Labrenzia sp. VG12: one gene and its partners. The protein of the gene in region 1 binds, or shares a complex with, the protein of each later gene. Links are inferred from orthologs where the notes say so. Each region holds a gene or a part of one and is shown in the gene's direction. Other genes may lie near its edges. The genes, in order: CHH27_RS07125, pnp and eno.

Region 1 (4,466 bases):
GGCTTCATTCCGTTTACCAATTCGATTCTTCCGGCCATATTGCCCGTCTACTGCCCGGTTCCGCCCCCGCTGTACCTGTCATACGCCAACTACAACGACAGGAAAATGCCTTATCCAATTCACATTGCTTGCATTGCGACGCTCCGGATCGTAATAGTACCTTACGGATTTCGGTTCGATACCGATACCTTCCCAGATGGCGGACATGGGTACCTATCCACAACGTCATTGCATTCCAAGGCCTGCGAACGACAGGACAGAGGCCGTTCTGACGGTTGAATTGAAGGACCTGGAAGGCAGCGGACAAGGTAGCGGTGTCTGTTTGAGACCGCCCCGCCTCGCGACGTAATGCCCTGAAACAGATGGCAGTTTTTCCGGCGAGGCACGCGGCGGACAAGAACGGGTGACCCCTTCCGCGACCGGACGCAGGACTGGCAATGATGCCGAACTGCAGACCGGCCTGGTACAACGACTTAACTCAAGGGCCTGCGTTGCCCCGAAGGACCCGCGCGATGCACATGGTGATCGACATAATGCAAGGTACCGCTCCAGCGGCCGCTTGCGTTGATCATACGACCGCGCCGGGCGCAGACGCCCTTTCTCATCTTAGCAAAACCAGTACGGCAGCCATCCTCCTTTCGGGCGATGCGCGTTTTGCATACGCGCCCATGAGCGCTGCCGTGGAGACGTTCAATAATGGCAAACAAAATGCTGATCGACGCGGGCCACCCGGAAGAGACCCGGGTCGTCGTCGTGCGTGGCAATCGGGTTGAAGAATTCGACTTTGAAGCAGCAAACCGGAAACAGCTGCGCGGGAATATCTATCTAGCAAAAGTCACGCGGGTCGAGCCATCGCTCCAGGCCGCTTTCGTGGAATATGGCGGCAATCGCCATGGTTTCCTTGCGTTCAGCGAAATTCACCCGGACTACTACCAGATCCCGGTCGCCGACCGCGAGGCCTTGCTTGCGGCCGAAGCTGCCGACCGTCAGCGCGATGATGCTGAAGCAGAGGAAAAGCCCAAGCGCCGCCGCCGCTCGCGCGCAGCGAAGAACGAGTCGACCGAGACAGTCGCCAGCGAAAAGATCGAAGAACCTGCCGACGAAGCCGCGCGGAAAGACGCGGCGGAAGAATCGATTTCTGAAGATTCGTCCGAGACGGTCACTTCAGAAGCGAATGCCGCTGAGGAAGGTTCCAACACTTCTGGCGAAGAGGCTTCGGACGAAGGTGGCATCAGCGCACGCGCTCCTGAAGCCGAAAGCGACGAGACTTCCAGCGACGACGCCGAGGCAGACGAAAGCGACGCCGAAGCCTCAACCGAGGAAGACGACGCCGAAGAGGAAACCGAGGCCGAAGCTCCGGTGCGGACGCGTGGCCGCCGCCGGCGCCGCAAGTCCGACGACGATGACGACAGCGATAACGATGAGGACGCTGTTGAATCCGTTGGCGCCGAAGACGCGATGGAAGAAGTCCCCGAGCGCGTCGTGCCGCTGCGCAAGCAGTACAAGATCCAGGAAGTCATCAAGCGCCGCCAGATCATTCTGGTCCAGGTTGTCAAGGAAGAGCGCGGCAACAAGGGCGCCGCGCTGACCACCTACCTGTCCCTGGCTGGCCGCTATTCGGTGCTGATGCCGAACACCGCCCGTGGCGGCGGCATCTCACGCAAGATCACCCAGCCGACAGACCGCAAGCGCCTGAAAAAGATAGCTTCGGAACTGGACGTGCCGGAGGGCATGGGCGTCATTCTGCGTACTGCCGGCGCCAGCCGGACCAAGGCCGAGATCAAACGCGATTTCGAGTATCTGATGCGGCTTTGGGAAAATGTGCGCGAACTGACCCTGAAATCCAGTGCGCCAAGTCTCGTTTACGAGGAAGGCAGCCTGGTCAAGCGTTCCATCCGCGACCTCTACAACAAGGACATCAATGAAGTCCTTGTGGCGGGCGATGAAGGCTACCGCGAGGCCAAGGACTTCATGCGCATGCTCATGCCGAGCCACGCGAAGAACGTCCAGCCATACCGCGACCCCTCGCCTCTCTTCATCCGCTATGGTGTCGAACCGCAGCTGGATGCGATGTTCTCGCCCCAGGTGACGTTGAAATCCGGCGGCTACATTGTCATCAACCAGACCGAGGCTCTGGTGTCGATCGACGTGAACTCGGGCAAGTCCACCCGCGAACACAACATCGAGGACACCGCGCTGCAGACCAACCTGGAGGCGGCCGAAGAGGTCACCCGCCAGCTGCGCCTGCGCGATCTGGCCGGTCTGGTCGTGATCGACTTCATCGACATGGAGGAGTCGAAAAACAACCGGGCCGTCGAGCGTCGGCTGAAAGACTGCCTGAAGAACGACCGGGCGCGTATCCAGGTCGGCCGGATTTCGCATTTCGGCCTGCTTGAAATGTCGCGCCAACGCATCCGCACCGGGGTCCTGGAAAGCTCGACCACGCCTTGCCCGCATTGTCAGGGCACCGGCATGATCCGCTCTGTGGAGTCCGTTGCGCTGCACGTCTTGCGGTCCATTGAAGACAATCTCCTCAAGGGCGCATCGCATAACCTGATCCTGCGGACGACCACACAGGTCGCGCTCTACATCCTGAACCAGAAACGCTCCAACCTGGTCGATCTTGAAACCCGGTTTGCGATCGAGATCGAAGTCCATGCGGACGACATGGTCAACGGCCAGCTTTATGTTCTGGAACGCGGCGCAGCGGTTGACCGCGACCGGTTCCCGGCGCCCTCGCCGACCGTTCAGCCCGACACGGTCGAGATCATCGACGAGGACACCGAACAGCCGGATTATCAGGAAGCCGCGTCCGAGGACGAAGGTGAAGGCGAAGGTGACGGCCGCCGGCGCCGCCGTCGGCGCAAGCGCCGCAGAGGCGGTAGCGACGGCCGGCAGGAAAATGGCGACACCAAACAGGCAGCTGCCGAGGATGGCGACGCGGATGCTGACGCGCAGCCGCAGGAAGCCCGCTCTTCTGACGACGAGGCAGGTGACGACGAACCCCGCCGCAAGCGGCGCCGTGGCCGCCGGGGTGGCCGCCGCGGACGCCGCAATGGTGAAGGTGAAGGCGAAACACTCGCGTCCGAAGCTGGCGAGGAACAGACCGCCGAAGCTGACGGCAGTGCTGAAACCGACAGCGAACAACAGGTTGACGGCGAAGCTCCGGTGACGGAAGCCGTGGCCTCTGACGGTGAAGACGCCAGCGCATCTGCTCCGGAGACCACCGAGGAAATCCCGGCACCGGTTGAAGAAACACCCGTCGATCCGGCCGAAACGCAAACGACTGAAGAGCCGGTGGTTGCCGAGGCGGACGGGGAAGCCGAAGTCGCAGCCGAAAGCGAAACCGGAACCATCGTTGTCGATACGCCGACTTCCGAACAGCCCGTTGCCAACGAAGCTGCGGAAGAAGAAGAGCCACAGCAGCCCTCCGCTCCCGCGGAACCGGTGGTGACAAGCGAAACATCCGGTGAACCGCAGGAAGACAAGCCGAAGCGCGGCGGATGGTGGCAACGCGGCCGCTCGTTCTTCTAGGATCTGTTTCGATCAGTCAAAAAGGCGGCCATTGGCCGCCTTTTTTCTTGCGCTTGGATTTCAATCTGCGAACCCGAAGCAGGAACGTCAGGCTCGATGAGATTCATGCGGAGCGCGCGTTTGGCCGGTTCGAAACCTGATGTCAGGGATCAAACGAACTCAAAACACCGTCCAATGAGACCGAAGGTGTGGAAGCAATTGCGGAATCGCAAGGCGGAATGCGGACCGGAAGGCTCATATGGCCTTTGAATTCGGTGAACACGTCCGCCATGGACCAAGCTTATGGTGTGAGAATGGATATCGCGTGCATTCCCCTGACAGGTCAAGTTGCAACCGACCACCTTTTGAACAAGGTGGCAGATCGGTTGGCTGATGACGGATGCCGGTTGGTCGGTGCGTTACGGGTACCGGTTGCGGATGCCGAGATGGCACATTGCGACAGTACGCTGCGGCTTTTGCCGGATGGCATGTCCATTCGCATAAGCCAGGATCTCGGCGCCGGCTCGTCAGCCTGCCGGCTGGATGCCGGTGCGCTTGCCGAAGCAGCAGGCGTCGCCGAGACCCGTCTCACCGAGCAAGGTGCAGATCTGGTCATGCTGAACAAGTTCGGCCTGAGCGAGGCGGAAGGACGCGGTTTTCGAGCCTTGATTTCAAAGGCAATTGAAAGCGGTATTCCGGTCCTGATCGGTCTTTCCGATCCGCATCGCGCAGCTTTCGAGGACTTCACAGGAGCTCCTGCCAATCTCCTGCCGGCCGATGAAGAACATGTTTTGTCTTGGTGCCGCAATGCTGCGGGGGCCGGCCATAGATGACGGCCGAAAGATAGCCCTGCTTTTCTGATGAGACACGCAAGAGCGTCGGGCGATTGAAGAATTGCCGACCGCCCTGCCAAGCAGCTTGTCCGGTCTCAAGAACGCGTGAGAAAGCCGGAC
Region 2 (4,058 bases), 3.1 Mb from region 1 along the record:
GGATTCGTACGCTTTACCATGCTTGTTTTCCCAATAGTCGGAATGGGAGTAGTGGAGCGGTATGATGGCAAAACCGGCGTTTATCAGGACTGGTAAGTCCAGTCTTTTGGCTTGCTCGTTGTCAATCGGCAACGGACAAATGATCGCGTGAATATGGTGCCCCATAAGGAATATCCGCTTTATAGATTGAACCCGGAACCTAACAGCTCTGTTGCTTTTGACAATGCGTATCGGCTTTGGGGTGACAACTTCAGTGCCAACTCAAAATTCCCTAGCTTTTCCCTGCGTTTTCTGCCATATACCGCCGCCATTGGGTACTAAGGCCCAATTCGTCCGGGAAGATCCTTTGCTGACCGACATCTCGGCTCTGGAGACATCCGGATCAGGCCTACGGGCAGTTCAACGCGTCCGGTCAACGGACCTCCACTCTTTGAAAGGAAAGAGCGATGTCGATTACTGCAGAGCGCAAAGCTGAGCTCATCAAGGAATACGCGACCAAAGAAGGCGACACCGGCTCTCCGGAAGTCCAGATCGCGATCCTGACCGAGCGCATCAACAACCTGACCGAACACTTCAAGGGTCACGGCAAGGACAACCACTCCCGCCGCGGTCTTCTGAAGATGGTTGCGCAGCGCCGGTCCCTTCTGGACTACACGCGCGGCAAGAGCGAAGAGCGTTACAAGACGCTCATCGAACGTCTTGGCATTCGCCGCTAAGATCGCAGACCTTCAAAACGCGGTGGGCCTGTCCCGCCGCGTTTTTCTTTGGGAAGACGCGTCGCGAAGCCGATCACACGTTTCGCAGCGTAATTCCGAACTGGAGCGTTTCCATTTGGAAGCAAACGCTCTATAGAAGCCTCGTGACATGTCATGGGGCAGGATTGCCAGCTTCTTTCAATCGCTTTTGGAAAGCAGCTTGTTGTCTTGCCCGTGACCTGTCCGCCGGTAACCGGCCCATCCGGGGCCGACCGGGAATGTGCCCGATCACCAAGCCGTACCGAAAGCGGCCAGTCCGGGCAAAGCTGTAAGGACAGATGATGTTTGACATTCATCGTGTAGAAGTCGAGTGGGGCGGACGTCCGCTTATCCTCGAAACGGGCAAGGTTGCCCGCCAAGCCGATGGCGCCGTCATGGCGACCTATGGCGAAACCAAAGTGCTGGCAACGGTTGTCTCCGCAAAGGAACCGAGGCCGGGCCAGGATTTCTTTCCGCTGACCGTGAACTACCAGGAAAAGGCCTATGCCGCCGGTAAGATTCCGGGAGGCTTTTTCAAGCGTGAAGGCCGTCCGTCCGAGCACGAGACGCTGACCTCCCGCCTGATCGACCGTCCGATCCGTCCGCTCTTTGCCGATGGCTACAAGAACGACACCCAGGTGGTCATCACCGTTCTCTCCCACGATCTGGAGAACGCACCGGACATCCTGGCCATGGTTGCCTCTTCCGCAGCCCTGACCCTGTCCGGCGTTCCGTTCATGGGCCCGATCGGTGGCGCCCGCGTCGGTTACATCAACGGCGAATATGTCCTGAACCCGCTGGTTGACGATATGCCGGAATCCTCCCTGGATCTGGTTGTTGCCGGCACCACCGACGCTGTTCTGATGGTCGAATCCGAAGCCAAGGAACTGGACGAAGACACCATGCTCGGCGCGGTGATGTTCGGCCACAAGGGCTTCCAGCCGGTGATCGACGCCATCATCAAGCTGGCCGAGACCGCTGCCAAGGAACCGCGTGAACTGGTCCTGCCGGATCACTCCGCTCTCTTTGCCAAGATCAAGGACATGGTCGCCGGTGAAGTTGCCGAGGCCTACAAGATCACGTCCAAGACCGAGCGCAAGAACGCGGTTGATGCGGCCAAGGCCAAGGTTGTCGAAGCCCTGATCACCAACGCCGCTGAAGGCGAAGCAGTCGAAGCCAACGTTCTGGGCGAGCAGTTCAAGAAGCTGGAAGCGGAAATCGTCCGTGGCAGCATCCTGGACACCGGCTCCCGCATCGATGGCCGCGACCTGTCCACCGTTCGCGCGATCACGTCCGAAGTCGGCATTCTGCCGCGCGCCCACGGCTCGTCGCTGTTCACCCGCGGTGAGACCCAGGGTCTGGTCGTGTCCACGCTGGGCACCGGCGAAGACGAGCAGTTCGTCGACCTGCTTGAAGGCACCGTCAAGGCGCACTTCATGCTGCACTACAATTTCCCGCCCTACTCCGTCGGTGAAACCGGCCGTATGGGTTCCCCGGGACGCCGCGAGATCGGCCACGGCAAGCTGGCCTGGCGTGCGATCAACCCGATGATGCCGGCGCATCATGAATTCCCGTACACCGTCCGCGTTGTCTCCGAGATCACCGAATCCAACGGCTCGTCTTCCATGGCGACCGTCTGCGGCACCTCGCTGGCGCTGATGGATGCCGGTGTACCGCTGAAGTCGCCGGTGGCCGGTATCGCCATGGGTCTGATCAAGGAAGGCGACCGCTTCGCTGTCCTGTCCGACATTCTGGGTGACGAAGATCACCTCGGCGACATGGACTTCAAGGTGGCCGGTTCCGAAAACGGCATCACTGCGCTGCAGATGGACATCAAGATCGACGGTATCACCGAAGAGATCATGAAGGTTGCTCTCGGCCAGGCCAAGGACGGTCGGATCCACATCCTGGGTGAAATGGCGAATGCCATCACCGAGGCACGGTCCGAGCTTGGCGAACACGCGCCGCGCATCGAAATGATGAAGATCCCGGTCGACAAGATCCGTGAAGTCATCGGTTCCGGCGGCAAGGTCATTCGCGAAATCGTCGAAAAGACCGGCGCCAAGGTCAACATCGAAGACGACGGCACCGTCAAGATCGCCTCGTCCGACGGCAAGGCCATCAAGGCCGCCGTCAACTGGATCAACTCCATTGCCGCTGAGCCGGAAGTGGGTGTGATCTACGAAGGCACTGTCGTGAAATGCGTTGATTTCGGCGCGTTCGTGAACTTCTTCGGTGCCAAGGACGGCCTGGTACACATTTCCCAGCTCGCTCCGCGCAAGGTTGCCAAGGTCACCGACGTGGTCAAGGAAGGCGACAAGGTCTGGGTCAAGCTGATGGGCTTCGACGAGCGTGGCAAGGTACGCCTGTCCATGAAGGTCGTTGACCAGGAGACCGGCCAGGAAATCGAGAAGAAGGAACGCGAAGACGCTGAATAAGCGCGCGTTTCACAAGAACCGGAAACGGGGCCCTGCGTGGCCCCGTTTTTGTTTCTGGGCCTGTGGGGGCTGTCAGCCGGCCTGGGCTGCCACGGCGTCAACGCCGTTCATGTTGGCGAGAAACCGGTGGAAGTCGACACCGGACATCGGTTTGCCGAGGCTGTAGCCCTGTATCAGGGCGCAGCCGAAAGCGTGGATCAGGTCGCACTGCGCCAGGGTTTCTGCGCCCTCGCAGACAACATCAATACCGAGCGACGCAGCCATCGAGATGATTGCCTTGACCAGGGCCTGGCCGTCCTGGTCGCGTTCCAGACCCATGATGAAGGACCTGTCGATCTTCAGCGTGTCAATCGGCAGACGTTTCAGGTAGCTGAGCGACGAGTAGCCGGTGCCGAAGTCGTCCAGCGAGATCTTCACGCCCAGAGAGCTGATGGCGTCCAGGATCTCGATCGGATCGACCCGCTGGTCCTCGAACATCACGCTTTCAGTGACTTCGAGCTGCAACCGGGTCGGATCCATTTCCATTTCTTCCAGGATCGCGGTGACACGATCGACAAAACTGTCATCCCGGCATTGGCGGGGCGAGATATTCACGCTGATGCCGTCCAGCTGCAGGCCGTTGCGGTTGCAGGAGTGGAAGAAGGCGCAGGCTTCCCTCAGGACCCATTCGCCAAGCGGAACGATCAGGCCGCAATCTTCCGCGACCTTGATGAATTCGGTGGGCGGTACGGTGCCCAGGTGGGGATCGGTCCAGCGCGCCAGGCTTTCACAGCTGACGACCCGTTTTTTGGAATAGTCGACAATCGGCTGATAATTCAGGTGCAGTTCGCCATTTTCAATGGCGCGGCGCAGAGATACCTCGATCTGCCCGGCGCGCGCTGTCTGC
Region 3 (3,861 bases), 300 kb from region 1 along the record:
CGTTCTGCAGATCCCTGCATTTCTGTGTCGCCAAACCGACCTTCTGGTTGCCGCCGCAAAAACCGGCGGTGTCGTCAACGTCAAGAAAGGCCAGTTTCTTGCGCCCTGGGACATGAAAAATGTTCTGGACAAGGTAACGGGCTCCGGCAATCCAAACGTCTTGCTGACCGAACGCGGTGCAAGCTTTGGGTACAACACGCTTGTGACCGACATGCGGTCCCTGACCATTATGGCGCAGACCGGTGCTCCGGTTGTTTTCGATGCAACCCATTCTGCACAGGCTCCGGGAGGACAAGGTGGTTCTTCGGGTGGCGATCGGACCATGGTACCGGTCCTTGCGCGTGCTGCAGTTGCTGTTGGCGTCGCTGGCCTCTTCATTGAAACCCATCCGGATCCCGACAAGGCACCGTCCGACGGTCCGAACATGGTGCCGCTGAGTGAGCTGGAAGCACTTCTTGCGCAGCTCAAGGCACTTGATGCGGTTATCAAGACTCCGGCTGTAGCCGCCGAATAGATTGTTTCAGCCGCATCCTTGGATGCGGCTTTCTCATGTGGAGCCATGCTCCGTTTCTCACGCCGGTCTGCCGGCGTCCACTAATGCCGGACCCCGTCCGGCAAACGTCAGTACTGCTACTTGTGACAGGGAGTTCATTCCATGACCGCCATTATCGATGTCATCGGCCGTCAGATCTTTGACAGCCGCGGCAATCCGACCGTTGAGGTCGACGTATTCCTGGAAGATGGCTCCTTCGGCCGTGCCGCCGTTCCGTCCGGCGCGTCGACCGGCGCGCATGAAGCCGTTGAACTGCGCGACGGTGGCGACCGCTACATGGGCAAGGGCGTTCAGAAGGCCGTTGATGCCGTCAATGGCGAGATCTTCGAAACGATCGGCGGCCTTGAAGCCGAGGATCAGCTGCAGATCGACCAGGCGATGATCGACCTTGACGGCACACCGAACAAGGCCCGTCTTGGCGCCAATGCAATCCTGGGAGCGTCCCTTGCCGTTGCCCGCGCTGCAGCCCAGGCGTCCGGTCTGCCGCTCTACCGCTATGTCGGCGGCACCTCCGCCCGCACCCTGCCGGTGCCGATGATGAACATCATCAATGGCGGCGCCCATGCCGACAACCCGATCGACTTCCAGGAATTCATGATCATGCCGGTTGGGGCCGAAAGCCTCAGTGAAGCCGTTCGCATGGGCTCTGAAATCTTTCACACGCTCAAGAAAGCCCTGAACGCTGCCGGTCACAACACCAACGTTGGTGACGAAGGTGGCTTCGCACCGAACCTGGAGTCGACCGACGCAGCCATCGGTTTCGTCATGAAATCCATTGAAGCGGCCGGATACAAGCCGGGAGAAGACGTCTATCTGGCGCTTGACGCCGCTTCGACCGAATTCTTCAAGGACGGCAAATACGTCCTGGAAGGTGAGGGTAAGTCACTGGCACCTGAGGAAATGGCTCAGTATCTCGCCGATCTCGTGTCCCGCTATCCGATCATCTCCATCGAAGACGGTCTGGCAGAAGACGACTGGGACGGCTGGAAGGCCACTACGGACCTTGTTGGCAACAAGTGCCAGCTGGTCGGTGACGACCTCTTCGTGACCAACTCCGAGCGCCTGCGCAAGGGCATCGACATGGGTGTTGCCAACTCCATCCTGATCAAGGTCAACCAGATCGGCACACTGTCCGAGACACTTGATGCCGTCGAAACCGCCCACAAGGCCGCCTATACCGCCGTGATGTCGCACCGGTCCGGCGAAACCGAAGACAGCACGATTGCCGACCTGGCCGTTGCCACCAATTGCGGACAGATCAAGACTGGTTCCCTGGCCCGCTCCGACCGGCTCGCTAAATACAATCAGCTGATCCGGATCGAGGAAGAACTGGGCCCGCAGGCTATCTACGCAGGCCGGTCCATCCTGAAGGGCTGAGCCTTGCCTCTCTGAAAACGAAAAACCCCGCAGAAACTGCGGGGTTTTTTGTTGCCTGCTTTCGGGCTTCTACTGGGACGCGGCAGCCTGCGGGTTGGTTCTTGTTTCTTCCGCATGCAGCAGGGCGGCGGCAATCGTTTCTGCCTTCTCGGCACCGGCCAGAACAAACCGCCCGTCGATGATGAAGCAGGGAACGCCGGACACTCCAGAATTGACAGCGTTTTCGATCTGGGCCGTAACCTTGTCGAGATCGGTTTCCGTCTCCAGGAGCTGTTCCACCAGATCGGACTGCATGCCGGCTTCCTCGGAAATCCGCACCAGCGTTTCGGATTTGGTCAGGTCTTCTCCGTCAACAAAATAGGCCTTGAAGAGACGCTCAACCACCTCGTCCTGAAGATCGTCCGCGCGAGACCACAGGATCAAGCGGTGGCAATCGAGGGTGTTTGGGGACAGCCTGATATCCACGAAAGCAAACGGGATGCCTTCTTCCTGACCCGCCGTCCGGATCTGGCTGTAAAAGGCATTAGCCCGATCCATCCCGCCGAACTTGTCGCTGAGATACTGCTGCCGATCCTTGCCGGACTTCGGCAGGGTCGAATCCAGCTGAAAGGGGTGCCAGCGCACCAGAACATTCAGTTGCGGCACAGAGCGGAGCGCGGCTTCCAGCCGTCGCTTACCGATGTAACACCACGGACACATCACATCCGAAATGACATCGACGGTGAGTGGGGCTACATCTGTCATGCGACTTCCTGATTTCTGACTGGTTCATTCAAGGCTAGTGCCTTGTGGGTATTTGCCAAGCCCCATTTCGTGGCAACGTTAAGGCAAGGCCCCAAAATTGCGCGAAATGCGCCGGTTTAAAGCACTGTATGGGTCAAAATCGAGTTGATCCGTTTTTGAAGACGCGTGGTACCGGCTTCGTTTTTCAGAACGGCAACGGGACCGACGTCCCGAATGAGACATACAAGATCCTCGTCCCGGCTGGTGGCATCGGCGATCGACAGCAAAGTCGCATTGATTTCCTCAAGCTCTTCCAGGGAGGTAACGGCGATACCAAAATTTTCCGGTTGAAGACGCATCTCCCAGAGATCCAGCCCCCTTGCAGCCAGCTGGTTGCTGCAGGCTTCCAGATAGGTTGTGTAGTCTTCGACCGCCAGACCGCCGACATTGACCTGCTGACGCAGCCACATGTGGCTTTCGGCAAGCACCCGGTCTGCAAGGCGCCGCCTCTTGCCGAAGCGGATAGCGGCGTTCAGGCGTTTGACCAGTGTTTCCTTGCGGTTTTCTCCAACAAGAACGTCCGAGGCGCCATTACGGAACAACAGCACCAGATCTTCCTCGCGCTCACACACGGCAAGGACCGGCAGGCCGGCGAAGCGGGCATCCCGTCTGATCTGCTGCATATAGTCAATCGCGTCATCAAACGGAGCATCAATGACAACCGCGTCGAACGCCCGTTTGGACATGAATTCAACGGCCATGTTGCCGTCGAACGCGCCGACGACCTCGACCTTCTGGTCGCTGGCATCCTGCCATTCCAGAAAACGCCCGCTCAGGCCAACAACGAGCAGGCTGCTGGACCCTGAATGATGCGGCGCGGAGCCGAAACCGGGAATGCGACCAAAAACCCGACGGCGCAATTGTGCCTCGTCAGAGCGCAACAGCGCGCGCTGATGAATGCAAATCAGCATCAGGAGAACTTCGTCTGGCACGATCCGGTCGATCACCGCCGTGGGCTGAAGCCCGTCCGGCAACAGGTCGTCGCTACCCGTAAGGAGATAGAAGGGGACTTCGCAGACGAGGTTCCTGATCTGCGGCATCAGCCAGTCGAAGAAAGCCGTTTGCTGCCCCTGTTCGAGCTCTGCCACGTCAACCACGACCGCCGCCGGCAGCGCCAGGGGTAGCCGGCTTCCGCGGTCAAACATTTT

What was found.
Region 2: the proteins of CHH27_RS07125 (region 1) and pnp are in contact, whole or in part, in a cryo-EM structure (PDB 9QH0), measured with the Escherichia coli proteins. The link is inferred for Labrenzia sp. VG12 from one-to-one orthologs.
Region 3: the proteins of CHH27_RS07125 (region 1) and eno are in contact, whole or in part, in a solved structure (PDB 2FYM), measured with the Escherichia coli proteins. The link is inferred for Labrenzia sp. VG12 from one-to-one orthologs.

Annotation. Positions count from the first base shown.
Region 1 is NZ_CP022529.1:1,559,240-1,563,705, forward strand. What follows is about bases 338-3,734. They hold CHH27_RS07125 (ribonuclease E/G), read left to right. Parts: upstream 338-696; coding sequence 697-3,534; downstream 3,535-3,734. In the rest of the region: CHH27_RS07120 (N-acetylmuramoyl-L-alanine amidase), read right to left, coding at 1-8; CHH27_RS07130 (DUF2478 domain-containing protein), read left to right, coding at 3,828-4,346; CHH27_RS07135 (pyridoxal phosphate-dependent aminotransferase), read right to left, coding at 4,442-4,466. UniProt on the Escherichia coli protein: Endoribonuclease that plays a central role in RNA processing and decay. Required for the maturation of 5S and 16S rRNAs and the majority of tRNAs. Also involved in the degradation of most mRNAs.
Region 2 is NZ_CP022529.1:4,668,390-4,672,447, forward strand. The notes cover bases 616-3,604. They hold pnp (polyribonucleotide nucleotidyltransferase), read left to right. Parts: upstream 616-1,036; coding sequence 1,037-3,172; downstream 3,173-3,604. Other genes in these bases: rpsO (30S ribosomal protein S15), read left to right, coding at 616-716; CHH27_RS21640 (EAL domain-containing protein), read right to left, coding at 3,245-3,604. Also shown: CHH27_RS21625 (hypothetical protein), read right to left, coding at 1-165; more of rpsO, read left to right, coding at 447-615; more of CHH27_RS21640, read right to left, coding at 3,605-4,058. UniProt on the Escherichia coli protein: Involved in mRNA degradation. Catalyzes the phosphorolysis of single-stranded polyribonucleotides processively in the 3'- to 5'-direction. Also involved, along with RNase II, in tRNA processing.
Region 3 is NZ_CP022529.1:1,263,002-1,266,862, forward strand. Bases 1-2,792 are described here. They hold eno (phosphopyruvate hydratase), read left to right. Parts: upstream 1-655; coding sequence 656-1,930; downstream 1,931-2,792. Other genes in these bases: kdsA (3-deoxy-8-phosphooctulonate synthase), read left to right, coding at 1-514; CHH27_RS05725 (DsbA family oxidoreductase), read right to left, coding at 2,000-2,674; CHH27_RS05730 (response regulator transcription factor), read right to left, coding at 2,791-2,792. In the rest of the region: more of CHH27_RS05730, read right to left, coding at 2,793-3,861. UniProt on the Escherichia coli protein: Catalyzes the reversible conversion of 2-phosphoglycerate (2-PG) into phosphoenolpyruvate (PEP). It is essential for the degradation of carbohydrates via glycolysis.